One region of the Paenibacillus sp. J22TS3 genome, then DNA from elsewhere that is predicted to be linked to it. Evidence: predicted binding sites of a transcription regulator. Region 1 holds the regulator's gene; each other region holds the start of a gene.
What was found. The regulator Rex, encoded in region 1, represses fermentation and respiration genes when NADH is low (regulators of the CRP and FNR family bind a similar motif). The targets are predictions, from matches to a motif close to TTGTGAAATATTTCACAA.
Positions count from the first base shown of each region.

Region 2: KJS63_RS10625 (formate/nitrite transporter family protein) is a predicted target of Rex. The motif match lies at 1,813-1,830, and genes of this name have one in related genera.
Region 3: adhE (bifunctional acetaldehyde-CoA/alcohol dehydrogenase) is a predicted target of Rex. The motif match lies at 4,057-4,074, and genes of this name have one in related genera.

Region 1 is NZ_BOSF01000001.1:368,209-374,894, reverse strand. It holds gene dinG (ATP-dependent DNA helicase DinG) at 1-1,948, shown strand, start outside; gene KJS63_RS01680 (redox-sensing transcriptional repressor Rex) at 1,980-2,630, shown strand; gene KJS63_RS01675 (amidohydrolase) at 2,620-3,918, shown strand; gene KJS63_RS01670 (cell wall elongation regulator TseB-like domain-containing protein) at 3,952-4,458, shown strand; gene KJS63_RS01665 (hypothetical protein) at 4,730-5,266, shown strand; gene KJS63_RS01660 (AAA family ATPase) at 5,259-6,686, shown strand, end outside.
Region 2 is NZ_BOSF01000003.1:201,765-208,450, forward strand. It holds gene KJS63_RS10620 (molybdopterin-containing oxidoreductase family protein) at 1-622, opposite strand, end outside; gene KJS63_RS10625 (formate/nitrite transporter family protein) at 888-1,721, opposite strand; gene KJS63_RS10630 (FAD-dependent oxidoreductase) at 2,218-3,579, opposite strand; gene KJS63_RS10635 (SDR family oxidoreductase) at 4,116-4,766, shown strand; gene KJS63_RS10640 (YjdF family protein) at 4,910-5,320, opposite strand; gene KJS63_RS10645 ((2Fe-2S)-binding protein) at 5,555-6,355, opposite strand; gene KJS63_RS10650 (ABC transporter ATP-binding protein) at 6,392-6,686, opposite strand, start outside.
Region 3 is NZ_BOSF01000001.1:541,822-548,507, reverse strand. It holds gene KJS63_RS02635 (HAMP domain-containing sensor histidine kinase) at 1-50, opposite strand, end outside; gene KJS63_RS02630 (response regulator transcription factor) at 47-760, opposite strand; gene KJS63_RS02625 (serine hydrolase domain-containing protein) at 992-2,971, shown strand; gene KJS63_RS02620 (Crp/Fnr family transcriptional regulator) at 3,068-3,784, opposite strand; gene adhE (bifunctional acetaldehyde-CoA/alcohol dehydrogenase) at 4,125-6,686, shown strand, end outside.

The sequences.
Region 1 (6,686 bases):
TTATCATAGTGTGAAGGCCGAAGAGAAAGTTATGGTCAGCACGCATACCATAAATCTTCAGGAGCAATTACGTGAGCGGGATATTCCGTTATTGTCCGAGGTTGTACCGTTTCCATTCCGTGCAGCGATCTTCAAGGGCAGACAGCATTATTTGTGTCTGCGTAAATTTGAACATAAAATAAATAAAAGAGACTTTGTATCGCCCAAGGAAGACGTCTTGATCGCGGCTCAGATGATCGTCTGGCTTACCCAGACCGAAATCGGCGACGATGAAGAGCTGAATCAAGGCAACCGGGGGGCGGACTTCTGGGAGACAGTTGCCAGTGAATCAGACTCATGTCTGGGCCGTTCCTGCCCTTGGTTCCGTAAATGCTACTATCACAAGGCCAAACATGAAGCTGGAGTGGCCGACGTGGTGATCACCAATCATTCCAAACTGTTTACGGATGTGAAGGCCGGGCATCAGCTGCTGCCATCCTACGAGCGGCTGGTGATTGATGAGGCACATCATCTGGAAGATGTGGCTGGCAAGCACCTTGGTATGAATATGAAGTATTTCACCGTTCTTCATACCCTTACCCGGCTGTATAAAGACAGCCGTACAGGGCAGCTTCCTAATCTCCGCATCCAGCTTCAAAGCAGCGGTTCGGAGAAAGCACTGGAATGGGTTAACGTGATTGATAACTTGTATCCGGAACTGCTGGAGATCAAAGAGAACTGGGACCGTCTCAGCGACCAGCTGTTCAGCTTGATGCCTGAACGAAGTGATGCAGCTCCCGGTGAACCCGGCCAGTTCGTGCTTAGGCTCCTGCCGAATAACAAGCCGAAGAACTGGGAAGAGCTGAGCGAGCTTGAGAATCAAATCTATCTGACGATGGGGGGCGTCATCCGCAAGGGTGAGCGGATGATGAATGAGCTGAAGGATGATGATGACAGCTATGGGTCAGAGAGCTTGCTTACGGACATCAGCGGTCTATTTAAGGACTTGGTGGCCGAGCGGGACAATATCCGCTCATTCATGAAGCTGGACAACGAAGAGACCGTGTATTGGATCGAAGGCAACGGACATTACCGCAGCCGTTCTCTGCAGATTTACGCGGTGCCAGTTGAAGTTAGCCAACAGCTGAAGGAATATTTCTTTGACAAAAAGAAAAGTGTTATTATGACCTCGGCAACGCTGTCCGTGGACAAATCATTCCAGTACATGATTGAACAGCTGGGACTTCAGGAAGCTTCGGATCAGCATCGGCTGCTTACTTCCATGCTTCCTTCCCCGTTTAAATACCGGGAGCAGGCACTGCTTGTCATTCCAAGAGACTTCCCTAGTGTTAAGGGGAGTGTTGGTGATGACTACTTTGTCAGCACATTGGTGAGCTCGCTCGCTGATGCGGCGGTAGCGACACAGGGCCGTATGTTGGTCCTGTTTACCTCGTACCGGATGCTGCGCCAGGTCTACGATCCGTTGAAGGAGGCGCTTGGCGCGCAAGGCATTACTGTGATCGGACAAGGCGTGGACAGCGGCAATCGCACCAAGCTAACCCGCAGATTCCAAGGTCAGCAGGCCTCCGTACTGCTGGGAACAAGCAGCTTCTGGGAAGGGGTGGATATCCCGGGAGATGCGCTGACAAGCCTGGCGATCGTCCGGCTGCCCTTCCAGCCGCCGAATCATCCGCTGGTGGAGGCAAAGAGTGAGCGGCTTCAGCGGCAGAAGAAGAATCCGTTCATGAAGCTGTCCGTTCCGCAGGCGGTGATCCGGTTCAAGCAGGGCTTCGGACGGCTGGTCCGCTCCTCACAGGACCGCGGAATTGTGATTGTTTATGATACGCGGATTCTTGAGTCCTACTATGGGAAGTACTTCCTGTATTCTTTGCCGGGGCCAAAGATGGAGCATATGCCCACACAGCAAATGGTGTCCCGAATATCAGAATGGCTAGGCACCGGCGATTGACCGGACTCATTAGATTTAGGGGGAAATAGAGATGAAATCGGAGAAAATATCGGACGCGGTTGTGCGCAGATTGCCTGTATATCTGCGCTTTCTGAATGAGCTTAGCCTGCGGGAGGTTGCGACCGTTTCTTCACAGGAGCTTGGACAAAAGCTGGATCTGAATCCGGCACAAATCCGCAAGGATTTGGCATATTTCGGTGACTTTGGCCGTAAGGGAATCGGCTATGATGTTTCATATCTGATTGAGAAGATCCGCCAAATCCTGAATTTGGATCAGCAGATTAACGTGGCCCTTGTTGGGGCAGGTAATCTGGGCCAAGCCTTGTCGAACTACAATACGTATTTGAAAGATAACATGAAGATTGTGGCCCTCTTTGATGCTTCCGAGCACAAGATTGGCCAAAAAATCAACTCATTGACAGTGCAGCCGATTGAGGAATTGGGAGAGACGGTCAAGAGGCTGAATATCCGGATTGGGATTATTACAGTACCCGATATTGAGGCGCAGCGGGTTGCTGATCAGCTGATCAGCGCCGGAATAGAAGCCATACTTAACTTCGCCCCGACTATTCTGAAGGTGCCTGCCGGGGTACGTCTGCATGCGGCGGATTTCACTACCGATCTGCTCAGCTTGGCTTATTATTTGGAGGATGGAAAGGAAGACGAGTGGAATGAGTCGTAAATGGTTGATCAAGAACGGAACCTTTGTGGTATTGGAGCCGGGGCAATCCGTGATCAAGGGATATATGCTGATCGAGGATGATGTAATTAAATATGTTGGAGAGAGTTGCCCGGAAGGTGAAGAGGAGACAGAAGCTTTTGACGGAAGCGGCCTGCTTTTTTCTCCAGGATTGATCAACACCCATGGCCATGCGGCAATGTCCCTGCTGAGGGGTTATGGTGATGATATGGAACTCCAAACGTGGCTTCAAGAGAAGATGTGGCCTATGGAGGCCAAGTTTACATCTAACGATGTATACTGGGGAACATCCCTGTCTGTATTGGAGATGCTCAAAGGCGGAACCACGACCTTCCTGGACATGTACGACCACATGGACCAGGTGGCCAAGGTGGTGCAGGAATCCGGAATGCGCGCGGTGCTCATGCGCGGAGCTATAGGGCTGTGTCCAGAAGACGTGCAGCAGATGAAGCTGGAGGAGGCGGTACAGTTCGCCAAAGACTGGCATGGACAGGCCGATGGCAGAATCACTACCATGATGTCGCCGCACTCCCCTTACACATGTCCTCCGGCATTTATTGAGAAGTTTGTCCAGGCGGCACATGATCTGGACCTGCCGCTGCATACGCATATGTCGGAGACGGCTGCGGAAGTTCAGCAGAACATCAACGATTATGGGACACGTCCTGCCATCCATTTGGAGAAACTTGGATTTTTCTCCCGTCCATCCATTGTAGCCCATGGCGTTCATCTTACCGACGAAGAGATTGAAATCCTGGCCAGAAACAAGGTGGCCGTCTCCCATAACCCGGGAAGCAATCTTAAGCTGGCAAGCGGTGTAGCGCGTGTAATGGATCTTCAGAAGGCTGGTGTGGTCGTTTCTTTGGGTACCGATGGAGCAGCCAGCAATAATAACTTGGATATGTTTGAAGAGGTGAGGCTCGCCGCGTTGATTCATAAAGGCGTATCAGGTGATCCGACTGCGGTGCCTGCGGATGAGGCGCTCAAGATGGGCACCATTTATGGCGCACAGTCCGTCTATCTTCAGAACACTGGCCGTCTTGCCGCTGGCATGAAAGCAGATTTCATTGCTTTGGATACAGATCAAGCGCATTTTGTTCCATATACAGATTTCATTTCCCACATGGTCTACTCTGCAGGGCCGAAGGATGTTAAGCACGTGTGGGTGAACGGGGCGCAAGTCGTGAAGAATGGAAGCTGCATCACAATGGATGAAGAGCGGATTCGCCGGGAAGCTCAAGCATGTTTTGAAGGACTGCTCTCCCGTTAAGCGGAGACTTCTGGCCAGAAAGGAAGTGAAGGCTTGAAGAAAAAGACGAAATGGATTCTGCTCTCCATTCTCATTGTGCTTGTAGTTCTGTTCGGGATACAGCGTTATTATGTATATACCATGAGTGATTACTGGGCAGAGAAGGATGCGGCAATTATTGTGGCGAAGCAGCAGGCGGGACTGGCCTCGGTAGAGCATGCAAGCAAGTCGGTCTGGGATACCGTATGCTGGGTCATCGAGGGCAAGAGCACTTCTAATCAGGATATCGTGGTTTGGGTGGTTGACGGCAAAGTGGATCATCAGGAGCTGGCCAAGAACGGAGTTACTCTGGAGCAGGTGCGCAATAAGGTGAAAGCTGAGCTGCCAGATGCAACTATTGTTAGGCTCGTGCCTGGAATCTATGACAAAGACCCGGATGACACGGCAAAGGAATATGTATATCAATTGTTCTACAAAGAGAAGGATCATTATAACTACAGATTCTATAAATTCTCGGATGGGCAGGCTCTACAGGATACGTTTACCCTGCCTAATCGTTAAGAGGGTTGCTATTGGTATATTTTAAAATAAAGCTCTAAACCTAGGTTCTAATAAACAAGACCTTCCATCATGAGAATGGAAGGTCTTGTTTGGTTTGCGGCTATTTATTGAACGTTGTGAGAAATATCCCAACAATTTCAAAGATTTTCAGACATTCGCTTAGAAAAAGTATATATTCTGTGATATACTAATACTTGTACTTTTGAGATATATAATTGAGTATACAAAAAGACGGAGAAATCCGTTGATTTTTTATAAGGAGGATCTTCTATTGAAGAAGCTGCGTATCGTTCCTTTGGTTACTACTGTCGCTATATCTGCGGTTGTCCTGTTTGGTGGCTGGTTCGCGTATAGCCAGTTTGCGGTACAAGCTCCGCTTAAGAAATTGGTCACCCAGTATGATGGTGTGAAGAATGTTCAGTTTGATATTACCCAAAAGCAGGTGGATTTGAAACTCGATTTGGATCCCAAAACGGATTTAAGTGGTTTGGTTCAGCACTTAACTGTTGATGGTAAGTCCCTGCTCGGAAGCCGGAAGCTGAAATTAACGGTGGTTGATCATTCAAGCAAGACGCTGGACGAATGGTGGTCGAAGGCGCTCTTCCCGGTAGCTGAAGCGATGGATAATAAAAAGTATACGGAAATTCCAGCAACGCTGGAGAAGCTGAAGGAAGGCAGCCCGAATCTTACCGTGAACAGCGCGATGGATAGTGATAATATTTATGTAACATTAACCGACGGCAAAGCCAGCAAGTTTATTGTTCTTCCAAGGGTACCGGGCCAACTGGGGGTATGGAATAATGTCTAAGTATATTAAAGAAATCGTCATCGGATTTGTGCTTGTGCTGCTCGTGTTTATGGCTTACATCGGTCTTAATATTATCCCGGTTATCATTGGATTAGCCATGGTCGGTTCTCTCTATGCTGTGGTTCAGATGAGAGGCGGCATCACAGTAGGTGCCTCCCAGGAGAAGAAGCGCAAGAAGGCGGGACCAGCTAAGCTGACCTTTGAAGAAATCGGCGGGCAGGACAGTGCAAAGCAGGAGCTTCGCGAGGCGCTTGATTTCATGGTCAGACATGAGGAAATTCAAAAATTCGGCATTCGCCCGCTTAAAGGGATTCTGCTGACTGGACCTCCAGGGACCGGTAAGACGCTGATGGCCAAAGCGGCAGCGCATTATACGAAATCTGTATTCGTGGCGGCTTCAGGCTCGGAGTTCGTGGAAATGTACGTCGGCGTGGGTGCCGGACGCATTCGTGACCTGTTTAAGGAGGCACGGACCCGCGCGGCTCAAGAGAAGAAAGAGAACGCGATTATATTTATTGATGAGATTGATGTGATTGGTGGCAAGCGTGAAGGCGGCCAACAGCGCGAGTATGATCAGACGCTGAATCAGCTCCTGACCGAGATGGACGGAATCTATAACTCGGATACGCCGCGGATTCTTCTAATCGCCGCAACCAACCGGAAAGAGATGCTGGATAGCGCGCTGCTTCGTCCTGGCCGTTTCGACCGTCATATTCAGGTTGATCTGCCTGACAAGAAAGGCCGCAAGCACATTTTGGAGCTTCACGCCAAGAACAAGCCGCTGCATGCCAATGTTAGCCTGGACAAAGTAGCTGACGAGACGTATGGCTTCTCGGGTGCCCAGCTCGAAAGTGTGATGAATGAAGGGGCCATCTATGCCATGCGTGAGAATCTGTCCGTGATTGAACAGCGCCACCTTTCTATGGGAGTAGATAAAGTAATGCTCGGCGAGAAGAACGACCGCCAGTCCACTTATGAGGAGAAGCGCAGAGTTGCTGTGCATGAGCTTGGTCATGCCATTCTTGCGGAAATTGTGGCGCCGGGCAGTGTAAATCAAGTGGCTTTAAGCCCACGGGGACAAGCGCTTGGTTACGTCCGTCATAATCCACAGGAGGAGCAGTATCTTTACACGAAATCTTATTTGGAAGGGCGGATTATGGTTGCCTTGGCTGGAGCTGCTGCGGAAGAGATCTATTACGGCGGAAGAAGCACAGGCTCAAGCAATGACTTTGAGCAGGCGCTCAAGCTTGTACACACCATGATGACTTCGGGCCTTACCAGTTTGGGAATTGTGAATATGGACATGGTGACCAAAGAAGTGCTCATGAAGGAGAACAGCAGCATTCTTGATGAGCTTGCGGCAAGAACCAAAGCGGCATTAATTGAACATGCGGCAGTATTCGACAAATCTCTTGACATT
Region 2 (6,686 bases), on a different contig from region 1:
GCACATCGATAACCACGAGCTTCGCCCCACGCTTGCGGGCCTTCTCGATAATCGGCACCATATGCATATTCGTGCTGACGATATTCCCGCCCCATACGATGAACAGATCAGCCTCAGCCGCATCTTCCGGAACGGTTCCTCCACCAAAGCCCATGGTGAACTTGAATCCGGTGTTTCCCGCCGCGTTGCAGATTCCCTGCCGCAGCTGGGCTGCACCAAGCCGGTTGAAGAATCGGCGGTCCATACCATCAACGCTTAGAATCCCCATGTTGCCATAGAAGCTGTAAGGCAAGATAGATTCCGACCCATGGTCCGCAATTAGCTGCTTATATCTGGCAGCTATCTCGCTGACAGCTTCCTCCCAGCTAATCCGCTTAAATTTGCCCTCCCCCTTGGCTCCAACCCGCTTAAGGGGATACAGAACCCGCTCCGGATGATAAATCCTCTCCGTCATATTCCGCACCTTATTACAAATAGCCCCTTGAGTAATGGGATGCTCCGGGTTCCCGGTTACCTTAACAATCCGTCCGTCCTCTTTATGTAACAATAACCCGCAGGTGTCCGGGCAATCCAACGGACACACAGCGGGGAATATTCCATTCTTCTGTTCGATCAAGCTCATCTCTCCCCTATTGCAACTTGGTCCATTCTATCATATAAGGAGAGACGGCAGACTGCAAAAAAAATAATAAGCAGCCCGTTTCAACCCGGGCTGCTAGAGGTAATGATACTTAAGTGCATCTGTTCTTGATCAGATCTCTCTGTTTCAAGAACACTCCTGAATTCAGCATAAAGCAAGGTTACTCCCCCTAACCCCGCTGTATGCTGAATTTTTTTATGTCCCGCTCACTCAGCTCACCTAGTTCAACCAGCTTACTTTAGGACGGTCACACGGCACTCTTGTGCAGAACCTCCCCGGTGACACCCTCCTGTTTGGCAGGAGCCGCCTCGCCGGGTTTGCGCAGATAGGCCATATAGTAAGCGCCAGCCACAAAAACTACGCCGCCAACCAGATTACCAAGCCATACTGGTACAAAATTGCCAAAGTATTGCGCCCAGCTATAATGGCCTGCGAAGATGGCAGCCGGAATCAGGAACATGTTCGCCACGATGTGCTGAAAACCAATTGCTACAAAGCTCATGGTCGGGAACCAAATGCCGATTATTTTACCGCTCATATTGTCTGCCCCGTAACACATCCATACCGCAATAGCGACCAGCCAGTTGCATCCGATTCCGGACACAAAAGCTTGAACAAAGCTTGCATCCAGTTTATGTCCTGCCATTTCCACCGTCTTAGCCAGGTATGGCCCGCTCTCTGTCAATCCAGCCACATGCCCGAAGAAATACGCCACGAACAAGGCTCCAATGAAATTGCTGATTGTAATTACCGCGATGTTCACCACCCACTGCCGGGGTGTGATTCGTCTGGCCATTCCCGCCAGAGATACCGCCATCATGTTCCCGGTCACCAGTTCACCACCCGCGAGCAGCACGAGAATCAAGCCAACAGGGAACACCGAAGCGCCGATGAAGTTCGCAAAGCTGCCCCATTCCTTGGGCATGCTGGCAATAACCCGAATATCGAGCAGGAATCCAATTGCGATAAAGGCTCCCGCCAGGAACCCTAGGATAATCATCGTAAGCAGAGGATTGTTTGCTTTGTGTGTACCATTCTGAACCGTAACGGCCGCAATTTGATCAGGTTTATTGTAAGCCATATTGGTCAGCCTCCTTATCCTTATGTGAGTTTTCTCTCTAAATCTATTGTAGGGCGTGGGTCTCCCGGCTAAATGTAATGTAAATCACATTTAGTGAAATTTTTCACATAAGTTCTTGGAATAAAAATAAGACCGTCCCATATTAAGGAACGGTTTGATATAATAGGCTTGTACAACACACCTTGAGTGGGTGCCTCTTCCTCCAGAAGGGAGGTGAGGCGTATGAACTTCTCTTTTGCGGATGTTATCGGATTTGCTGCATTTGTTATTGCGCTGCTGACGTACATCGAACGAAAAAAGAAGTGACCTGCTCTGGGTCGGCAAACCGTGCAGGTCACTTCTTCTGTGTAACTTTTTAAGCGGAGGAGTATCCTCACTCAAGCTGTTGTACAGGGGATCGGCGGCCACCGGTCCCTTATTTCATTCTATTTGACACTTGTTATTATACCCATAATACTACATGACACTAGTATTGACAATTCAGATACAGTGCTGATTACACATGTGCAGGCTGTCTCGACGGTACAAGCGGCAGCGCCTGAAGACCTGCGGTGTTTAGGAAATTCCACGGCTTGTTGTAATGAGGCTGGAAGAAGAAATCGATAAACGCCAGCTCCTCCATCTTCATATGATTCTGAATGCAGACCGAAATGGTATTGATCGACTGGGTCAAATCCGCTTTAGACATGAGCTGGGCACCCAATATGCGGCGGGTCTCCTTCTCATAAACCACCTTCAGCTTCACCGGCTCGTGGGTTGGCATGAACTCAGGGCGATAGTTCTCATTGATTACCACGGCCTCTACATCAAGGCCAGCTTCCTTGGCGGCAATTTCAGTCAACCCGGTTCCGGCGATGTTATCCTCATAGATTTTGATGCCTGAGGTTCCTTGGGTTCCCATATATTTAACGGTTGGCTCAACCAGGTTGCGGGCAACGAGGGTACCCATGCGTACGGCATTGGTTGCCAGAGGAATGTAGGCATGCTGTCCTGTCGGATTGTAGAATACCGCACAGCTGTCGCCGGCCGCGTAGACATTGTCCCTGCTGGTCCGCATGTACTCATCCACAATGATCGCACCGTTCTCCAGCATTTCCACTTGATCTTTAAGCAAATCCGTATTCGGACGGAAGCCGATGCATAGGATAACCAAATCAGCGTCATACTCACCCTTGGTCGTAATAACCCGGCTTACATTGCCATTTTCCCCTTCGAACCGGGTTACCTTCTCACTCAAAGCCAACCGGATACCGTGATCCTGAAGATTCTTCTCGGTGGCATCCGTGAACTCAGGATCAAGGTACTTGCTGAGGATGCGGTCTTCCGCATCGATCAGTGTAACCTGCTTCCCGTTCAGCTGGAACGCTTCAACAAGCTCCACCCCGATATACCCTGCTCCGACAACTACAATGTTACGGGCTTTCTCAGCTTTCTCAATGATCGCGTTAGAGTGGTTCCAGTTCTTCGAGAGAACAATGTTGTTCAGCTCCCCGCCCTCAAACTTAGGAACGATCGGCCACGAACCCGTAGTCATTATAAGCTTATCATATGTGTCTTCAAATTCTTCTCCGGTGCGGAGATTGCGTGCTACAAGCTTACCATTCTCTGTATCCACACTCACTACTTCATGCAGCATCTTGGTATGGACTCCAAGTTCAGCAAGCTGTTGTGGCGACGAGTAAAACAGGCCTTGGGGATCTTTAACCATGCCTCCAACATATAAAGCAATACCGCAAGACAAGAACGAAATATTATCATTACGCTCGTACACCGTAATTTCAGCCTCCGGGTACAGCTTGGCAGTGTTAACAATAGCAGCGGTTCCTGCATGGGTACATCCAATAACTACAACTTTCATGATTTCTTCCTCCTCCATTTGTATCCATTTATTTATAATCTAGAAAGCCAATTCTCCAACCTTGTGAAAACAATCACTTTTGATTCAATACTGTTTGTGAATTAAATCACCTTATGACGCTATTATAGTGTGATTTTTTTCACATTACAATAGGTTGTGTGCATTTTCTCACAATGTTCACAATTATGATGCATTGGCTTTTTTAAAAAAATCTTCACTTTACAGCTATAAACCCTGTTCTCGCAGGTACTTGCAGTCCTCTTATGTGCAGTTCTCCGACTCGCCCGGCTGTAAAAAAAGTCATTGCGGTACCTGATACACCCCTGATCATACCGGGCTTCTATATAGGCACTTCTAGTACGGAATAAAACCAGCTCGATGCGATGTACTTGTATCATCCCCGGCCCGCCGCTGCTCTATGCCTGGCTGAATTTCTTTTAAAAGGAGGATTATACGGGTAATGGATTGCATACACCATACAGGGAGATACTGATATCAATCTGGGCGCGTGAATCTCATTAATAGGAGGACGGGGCATGAAGAACAGCACTATTTTTGTTGCCGGAGCGCACGGGGGAACCGGGCAGCTGATCGTGCGTGAGCTTGTACAGGCTGGATACAAGGTGCATGGACTGGTGAGGAGTGAGGAACAGGCAGCTGCGATTAAGGAATTGGGAGCCGTTCCTTTTATCGGGGATTTGAACGGGGTGTTCTCAGAGGGCATGAAAGGCGTGGATGCCGTAATATGTGCGGTCGGAGCAGGTGCATCAGGCAATCCTGAAGAGGTTGATCATCTAGGCACGGTCCGGCTAATTGAGCAATCCATGTTGGATGGAATTGAACGGTTCATTCTGATCAGCTCTCTTGGGACGCTCGCTCCCCACAAAATGCCAAGTCTGCTGAAGCCTTACCTTATGGCTAAACGACGGGCGGAGCGGGTGCTGGAGGAAAGCAAGCTGAACCATACGATTATCCGGCCAGGCGGCCTCACTAATGATCCGCCTACAGGGCGGGTGACCGCAGCCGTCGGTTTTTCCGGATCAGGCCGAATCTCCCGTGATGATGTCGCTAAAGCGGCTGTGCTTGCTCTGGCACTCCCCCAAACAGAGCGGTGCGAATTCGAGCTTGTAGAGGGTGACACCCCTCTGGCGGAGGCGCTTCAGTCTCTTCGCACAGCTTCTAAATAACAAAAATAAGCCGATCTTCCTTGGGAAGACGGCTTGTTTTGTAGATAAAGCCTTATCGGGAAATGGATGAATCCAATGATCTCGCGACCACAAAAGCCTGCTTCAACGCATCCCACCGATCGGCCTGCATGCACAGGGGGCCATTAATGGCCCCTGTGCTTGTCTTTAGCCTTTTGCCTGGCGATTTCACGTTTCCGTTCCTTCAGTTCCTCACGCTCCGCCTTGCTGGCGATACGCCGGGTCCGCTTCCGTTCTTCCATCTGAAGCTTAATGGCCTGCTCAGCATAGGTACACACGCCATGAGCCCTGCTTTCGCGTGCCGCCATTCTCTGCATCCGCTTGGGGTTCACTTTCCCCGGTATGGAGCCCTTGCCCTTCACCTCGGCTGTCATCGAGTCCATCAGCGCGGCAAGCTGCCCGGTTATAAACTCAAGCACTTCAGCATCGGCCGGCTCGGAGCCAAATATATACCTGGCTGCCTTTACCCTGCCTTTGTCTTCTTCCTGAACCACACCGACCCAATACGGACTTTCATAATACACAGTTAACTTCATACTCACTACCCCCTCTAAGATACGAAAGCGATGGACATCCCGAGGGGGGAAGGTTACTGATCCATAACGGACAGAATACGGATGACACGATCTAATCCGCAGGACGCCCGGACTACCAACCGGGCTGTGTTTTTACGCTCTCACCCCCATGATAAAACAAAGAGTCAACACGTGCAATTGATAAACGCAGCACAAAAAAGACCGTTACAGCACGGCAGGCGCTGTAACGGTCTTCTATTTCGATGCGGAAGCAGCCATGATGGCGGCCGCCTTCTCCTCCCGCTGCTGCCGGGTTAGCTTTGGGCAGGAATAGCAATAACCATTGCCCGAATCTGTCCGGTACGCCAGACAGCAGGTCGGCTTCATCGTCATCTGCCCGCCAGGATGGTAAGGGTCATCGATCATTTTCTTCTTAATCCGGTAAGGGTTAAGGCTAAGTCCAAACGCAGAGGGCTGAAGCTCCCCAGTCAAACGTTCATATTCTTCCTGGAGCCGAACGCGATCCGGCTCCCGTTCCAATCTGCCACTGATCAGGTTGACATAGTAAGACACTCCCAATGGAAGCTGTCCCCAAATTTGGGCTGCGGGCAGGCCCGAGACACGCGCAAGCACCTCGGCAAGCGGCCTTAGAGTCTCGCTGTAAAACCGGGTGATCATATCCTCTCTAAAGCGCTCATGCGGCAGCGGGTAAGGCCAAGGCTGCTCAGCAGGCTCGCTCAGCTTAAACATGATGGCCGGGTACCCATTCTTCCGGCACAGCAGCAACTCTATATTGGACAAGGAGAAATCCAGCCAGGTATCCGACAGTGTGACGATATACTGCTGCAAGGCACACAGAGCTCTCCACGAGGAGATGAAGTAGGTGGAGGCCACCTGAAGATCATGTCCGGTGATCTCCTTCTGAAATTCCCTCAGGAAAGATACTGCCATGTCGTCCTCTAGAAAAGCGGAGGCGGATACACGTGTGATAACACCGCCTGGCTCCCCTCCCACAATATGAACATACTGCTCAAGCCAATCAGCATCAAGCTTCACGTCACTCCATCCTCTCTTCAACAAGGAATACGGCTTCTATCTGGAAGATGCGGCAAGCATCATCTTCTCAGGCTGAGCCGCCACATTCTGATTCATGCGGCGGTTTTCCGCTGAAGAACGGGAAGCCAGATCATATGGAAGACAGAGCGGAACACCGCTGCGCGGATCGGTAACAATATCCGCTTCGATACCGAATACCTCACGCAGCACATCCTGAGTGACCACTTCCTCCGGAGAGCCTGCCGCCACAGCACGACCCTGCTTAATGGCAATGACATGGTGAGCATAACGCGCTGCATGGTTGAGATCATGGACCACCATGACAATCGTC
Region 3 (6,686 bases), 170 kb from region 1:
AATAAATAAGAGCGGATTAGACTGTTGAGCAGCCGGCGTTTAGTTTTCATTGGAAGTCTTCTTCCTTGGCGAACTTATACCCCAGTCCGCGGATCGTCTTGATATAAACGGGTTGACGCGGGTCCTTCTCTATTTTGTCCCTTAGCCTTGAGATATGAACCATCACTGTATTGTCATCTTTCCAGTAGGTATCGCTCCATACTTTTTCAAACAGCTGTTTTTTGGTGAAGACTCGTCCGGGGGCCATCATAAAGGTTTCAAGCAGCTTGAATTCTGTTGATGTCAAAGTGATTTCTCCTTCTTCATGAAGGAGTATGCAGGACTCGAGATTCAATGTTAACTCTCCTATGGATACCCAGGTTTGAGCCGCATGCATCTGGGAAGGCATATTAAGATCATACGCTCTTCTGAGCTGAGCCTGGATACGTGCAACAACCTCAAGCGGATTGAAGGGCTTTACGATGAAATCATCGGCTCCAAGGCTCAGACCAAGTATTTTGTCGCTGTCCTGATCCTTCGCGGATAGAAAAATAATCGGCATATTATAGTGCGCCCTAATTTGCTTAACTAATTGATAACCATCCTGATGAGGCATCATGATATCGATAACAGCCAGATCCACCTGCTCGGATTGGATGGTCTTCCAGGCTTCGATACCGTCGTATGCCTCAATCACGCGGTAGGGCTCCCGCTCGAGAAACAGCTTGAGCAACTCAGCGATGTCAGGCTGATCATCAACAACCAGTATGGTTGGGTTCATGCAAGGACTCCTCCAGTTCATAACACTTCTTTACTATAAGTCTATTATTTCTGAGTCACTATTTCTATGAAAGAACTGTAAAACCTGTACCAGGGATCTCATTGTAAGATTAATTTAAGATTGTCGATAAATCGGCGTAAGAAGGAGGCGGTATGCTTGTGCTAAGCGGCGAATGAACAAGTTGGAATTGGGGACAACGTTGCTGCTTAAAGGTATACGAAGGAGGAGCTTATGCAAAGGATTATTTTACTAACCATGTCGGCGCTGCTGGTCTTGGTCTCGGCCTTCCCGGGTGGAAAGGTGTCCGCCGAGGGGAAGCGGCAGCTGACAGTGGAGGAGGTCAAACAGTTCGCCGAAGATTTCTTCAAGCGCAATTTGAATGATAAATCGGTTCCGGGGGCGATATTCACCGTTGTGCAAGGGGACAAGGTGCTGCTTAATCAGGGTTATGGTTATGCGGATGTGGAGAGCAAGAAACGGATAGATCCACAGGCGACACTATTTCGCGTAGCCTCTATTGCGAAGGTAGTTACAGCCGCGGCATCCATGCAGCTTGTAGAGCAAGGCAAGCTCAAGCTGGATCAGAATATTGAAGATTATCTGGGCGGGCCCAAGCTGCAAAATCCCTTCTCTAAGCCGGTGACCTCAGCAAATCTGTTAACGCATACCGCAGGGTTCACAGCAAGAGATGCACAGGAAACCGACAACTACAAAGATTTGGATGCCTATTTGCCGCTGGAGGATTTCCTCAAGCAGATGCTGCGGCCAGTGAAGCGCGAACCAGGTGAAGCCGTTATGTATGACAATTTCGGATGGATGCTTCAGGGGTATATTGTACAGCAAATTGCAAAGACTCCGTTCGAGGACTATGTGAACAAAGCAATATTTACCCCGCTTGGGATGAACCACTCCACATTCAGGCTCACAAGCAAGCTGGCGCAGCAATTGGCCACAGCATATGATGGCGCCGGGAACCCGATGCCGCTGCACGAAGTGGCACCTACAGTCCAGCCTCAGGGCAGCATGCTCTCGACAGGGGAGGATATGGCCAAGTTTCTGATCTCCCAGTTGAACGGCGGAGCAGTGGGAAATAACCGGATATTGAAGGAAAGCTCTGTAAAAGAAATGCAGACGTTCCATCACTACGCCGCACCAGGCGTTCCGGATACAGCTTACGGGTACGAGCCCTCCAATGTGCCTTGGAAGGATAACGGACAGAAGGTTGTAGGTAAGGATGGGGACTATCAAGGCTTTACTTCCTATATGTGGCTTATCCCCGAGCAGAGCATTGGTGTATTTGTCAGCTTCACAGCCTCTACGCAGCTGAGAGAGCAGCTTTACAGCGAATTTATGGACCATTTCTTCCCCGCCAAACCGGCACAGGTACAATTCTTGAATACACCAGTTCAGGATTTGCAGGCTGTGGAAGGAAGCTACCGCAAGCTGCGGACATTCAACGCAGTGGTTCAGATTAAGGCTGTGGGTAACGGGGAAATTGCTCTGAGTGGTCTTAACGGTAAGGCGCTTAAGTTTCGGCAGACAGGACCACAGGTGTTTAAAGATGAGAACGGAGCAACCCTTGCGTTCGTGAACGATTCGGCTGGAACTCCGAAATATTTTAAATATCTAGGCGTTGATTATTTCGAAAAAATAAAGCTGCCAACTCCGTTCACTGACGTTAGTTCAAAGAGTCCATATGCAAAGTTCATTGATCCATTATACAGCTTTGGATTCTTGAATGGGAGATCGGACGGTAAGTTTAGTCCTGAGGGCAATACCACCCGGGCCGAATTTGTCCATTTCCTGATCACTCTGTTTGGACTGACACCCCGTAGCTCTGAGCCAGCTTTTAAGGATACGGCAGGTCACTGGGCTGAGGCAGATCTGCAGACAGCAGCGGAAGGCGGTCTGCTGACACCTGATAGCAAAGGAAACGCGAATCCTGATCAGGCGATAACCAGACAGGAGGCGGCTTATCTGTTCTACCAAGTCGTCAGAGGCATGTGGGGAATTTCCCCGCAGGATGCCAAGCTCGCACCGGGCACGGATTCCTGGGCGCTTGAAAGCGTCAAGACCGTTGTCGCTCTTGGGCTTTATGGGCCTGAAGCCAAAAAGAATGAGGATGGGTCTGTTGACTATCGATCCAAGCAGCCTCTAAAAAGACAGGAAGCTGCTGTATTCTTCTACACACTGGTTAACCCTCCAAGCTAATTTAAAAGCAGGAAAGCTGGATTAACTCCGGCCTTCCTGCTCTTTTTTTATCTATAAATGGGATTGAAACAGCATATTATCATAAAGGTTAACAATTTAAATCCGGCAAATTTGATGCGGACACAGCTCGCAGTGACAGATATCCTGAAGCATAACCAGGTCTTTAATAACGATATAGCCATTCTCGTACTCCAGCGCTTCTTTTCTCCGCAGATCACTAAGCATGCGGTTGACACTTTCTCTTGTTGCTCCGATCATATTGGACAAGTCGGTATGGGTGATTTTTCTATTAATCCGGATCGAATCACCATGCTTCTCACCGTAAGAATTACTGAGACGAATCAAAGTCGAGCATAAGGCCCCGGGCTTGCCGTACATCATCAGGTCGCGGAACTTGGTCTGTGTCAGCCGGTGATGGATTCCCATCCATTTCATAAAGTCGATTGCAAAATCCGCATGCTGGCAGATCAGAATCTCCAAGTCACGCTGCTCAATAATACCGATCTCACTATCCTCAATAACCTCAGCTGTAAAGCTGTATTTAGATCCGAAGAAGGGATCAGCCTGCCCAACGAGATCGCCGCTTTGGTACATATATAAAATAAGTTCTTTTCCTTCATCTGTTGACTTAGTCAATTTAATGCGTCCGCGTTTAATATAGAACAGCTTATCCGCAAGATCTCCCTCCCAGAACAGGTGGGACCCGCTAGCATAAGCTTTGTCTTTCATCATCACGAGAAGACGGTTGAAGTTCTGCTCCGTAAAGCTGCCGGTGTTCCCGCGGGTTAATGTTGTACTTAAATAATCAATCATCACCGATCACTCCTTAGTATTCCAATTATACAAGCTCTGTGGATGAACTTATGAGGTTCGTTCCATTTCTTTTTCTATGCCTCAATTATATAGCTTTAATTTGGAATTTAGGGGGCGAAAGAGGCCCTAAAAGTGTCGAATAAACGAACTTTGTGATTTATTTCACTTTACTTTATTTCTGTGACAAATATCACAGTATGCGGTTTTTCACTATGCTAAGATCAATGCGTAGAGAGAAGAAAGACGAGTGGCAACATTGAAGTTAAATACACTTGTGAAAAATTTCACGAAATAACAACTTCAACAATCCGCTCACCTAAATAATAGGAGGATGAGAGTTATGGCTACCAAAGCTCAAGTTAACGAAACTGTAAAGCCAACTGCTGAAGAACACATCCAGACATTGATCAACAAAGCAAAGAAAGCATCCGACGCCTTCATGCAAATGAACCAGGAGCAAATTGATGAAATTGTCCAAGCCATGGCCCTTGCGGGTATGGATAAGCACATGCACCTGGCGAAGCTGGCTATTGAAGAAACAGGTCGGGGTGTGTACGAAGATAAAATTATCAAGAATATGTTCGCGACAGAATATATCTACCATAATATCAAGAACGACAAGACCGTAGGGGTTATTGAAGACAACCCGTATGACAGCTTCCAGAAGATTGCAGAGCCAGTAGGTATTATCATGGGGATTACTCCGGTAACCAACCCGACATCAACTACGATCTTCAAAGCACTTATTGCGATTAAGACACGCAACCCGATTATCTTCGGCTTCCATCCATCTGCACAAAGCTGCTGTACCGCAACTGCACAGATCCTGCTGAAAGCAGCTGTCGAGCACGGCGCACCGGCTGATTGCATCCAGTGGATTGAAGCACCTTCCATGGATAAAACGAACGCTTTGATGAATCATCCTGATGTGGCCTTGATTCTGGCAACTGGCGGTTCGGCAATGGTTCGTGCAGCCTACAGCTGTGGTAAGCCAGCACTCGGCGTGGGACCTGGTAACGTGCCATGCTTCATTGAGAAAAGCGCGGATATCGATCAAGCGGTAAACGACCTGATCTTGTCCAAAACTTTTGACAACGGTATGATTTGCGCTTCCGAGCAAGCTGTAATTATTGAAGAGCCAATCTTCGACCAAGTGAAGAAGAAAATGATTGCCAACGGATGTTATTTCGTGAATAAGGAAGAAGCTGCTAAGCTGAGCGCAGGCGCAATCGTTGCTGAGAAATGTGCAGTTAACCCGGCAATTGTAGGCCAACCAGCCGTAAAAATTGCTGAAATGTGCGGAATTCAAGTACCTGAAGGCACCAAAATCCTTGTTGCCGAAGTAGAAGGCGTAGGTCCTAAATACCCGCTGTCGGCTGAGAAGCTGAGCCCGGTTCTGGCCTGCTACAAAGTATCCAACGCTCAGCAAGGTATTGATCGCGCGGCTGAAGTCGTTGCCTTCGGCGGTATGGGTCACTCTTCGGTTATTCACTCGAACAACGAAGAAGTTATCCAAAAATTCTCTGACCGCATGCCAACCTGCCGGATTCTGGTGAATCAGCCATCTTCGCAAGGCGGTATCGGTGATATCTACAATACGAACCTGCCATCTCTGACACTGGGCTGTGGCTCGTATGGACGCAATTCGACATCTTCTAACGTAACTGCAGTTAACCTCATCAACGTGAAAAGGGTGAATCGCCGTACCGTGAATATGCAATGGTTCAAAGTACCTTCGAAGATTTATTTTGAAAAAGGGGCTACTCAATATCTTGCCAAAATGCCGGATATCAGCCGTGTGCTGATCGTAACGGACCCAATGATGGTGAAACTGGGTTATGTGGAAAGAGTAGAGCACTATCTGCGTCAAAGACAAACTCCGGTCGCCATTGAAGTGTTCTCGGAAGTTGAGCCGGACCCATCCACAACTACGGTGAAACGGGGAACAGAGCTTATGGCTCAATTCCAGCCGGACTGCATCATCGCACTCGGCGGCGGTTCTCCAATGGATGCTGCAAAAGGCATGTGGTTGTTCTATGAATACCCAGACACAGATTTCAACAACTTGAAACAGAAATTCATGGATATCCGCAAACGGATCTACAAATATCCACGCCTTGGTCAAAAAGCACAGTTTGTTGCGATCCCAACCACTTCGGGTACGGGTTCTGAAGTAACATCTTTCGCAGTTATCACCGACAAGGTTAACGGTAACACCAAGTACCCGCTCGCTGACTATGAATTAACACCGGATGTAGCCATTATTGATCCTGAATTTGTGTACAGTCTGCCTAAAGTAGCCGTAGCTGACACAGGTATGGACGTACTCACCCATGCTATCGAAGCCTATGTATCTGTCATGGCTAATGACTACACCGATGGTTTGGCGATCAAAGCAATTCAGCTTGTATTCGAATGGCTTGAGAAATCGGCGTTGACTGGTGACAAGCTGGCACGCGAGAAAATGCATAACGCATCAACATTGGCCGGTATGGCATTCGCGAATGCTTTCCTTGGCATCAACCACAGCTTGGCTCATAAATGGGGCGGACAATACCATACCGCTCATGGACGCACCAACGCGATCCTGATGCCGCATGTCATCCGCTATAATGCGAAGAAACCAACTAAGTTCGCAGCGTTCCCTAAATACACCAACTTTGTTGCGGATCAACGTTATGCTGAGATTGCCCGCATTCTGGGACTGCCAGCCCGCACTACCGAAGAAGGCGTGAAGAGTCTGATTGGCGCAATCCGCGATCTGAACCGCAAACTGGGTATTCCAGAAACGTTCCAGGAGCTGGGCTTCGATCCAAAAGACTTCGAGAGCAGAGTGGACTATCTGGCTGACCGCGCCTTCGAAGACCAATGTACAACTGCGAATCCTAAGCTGCCGCTTGTT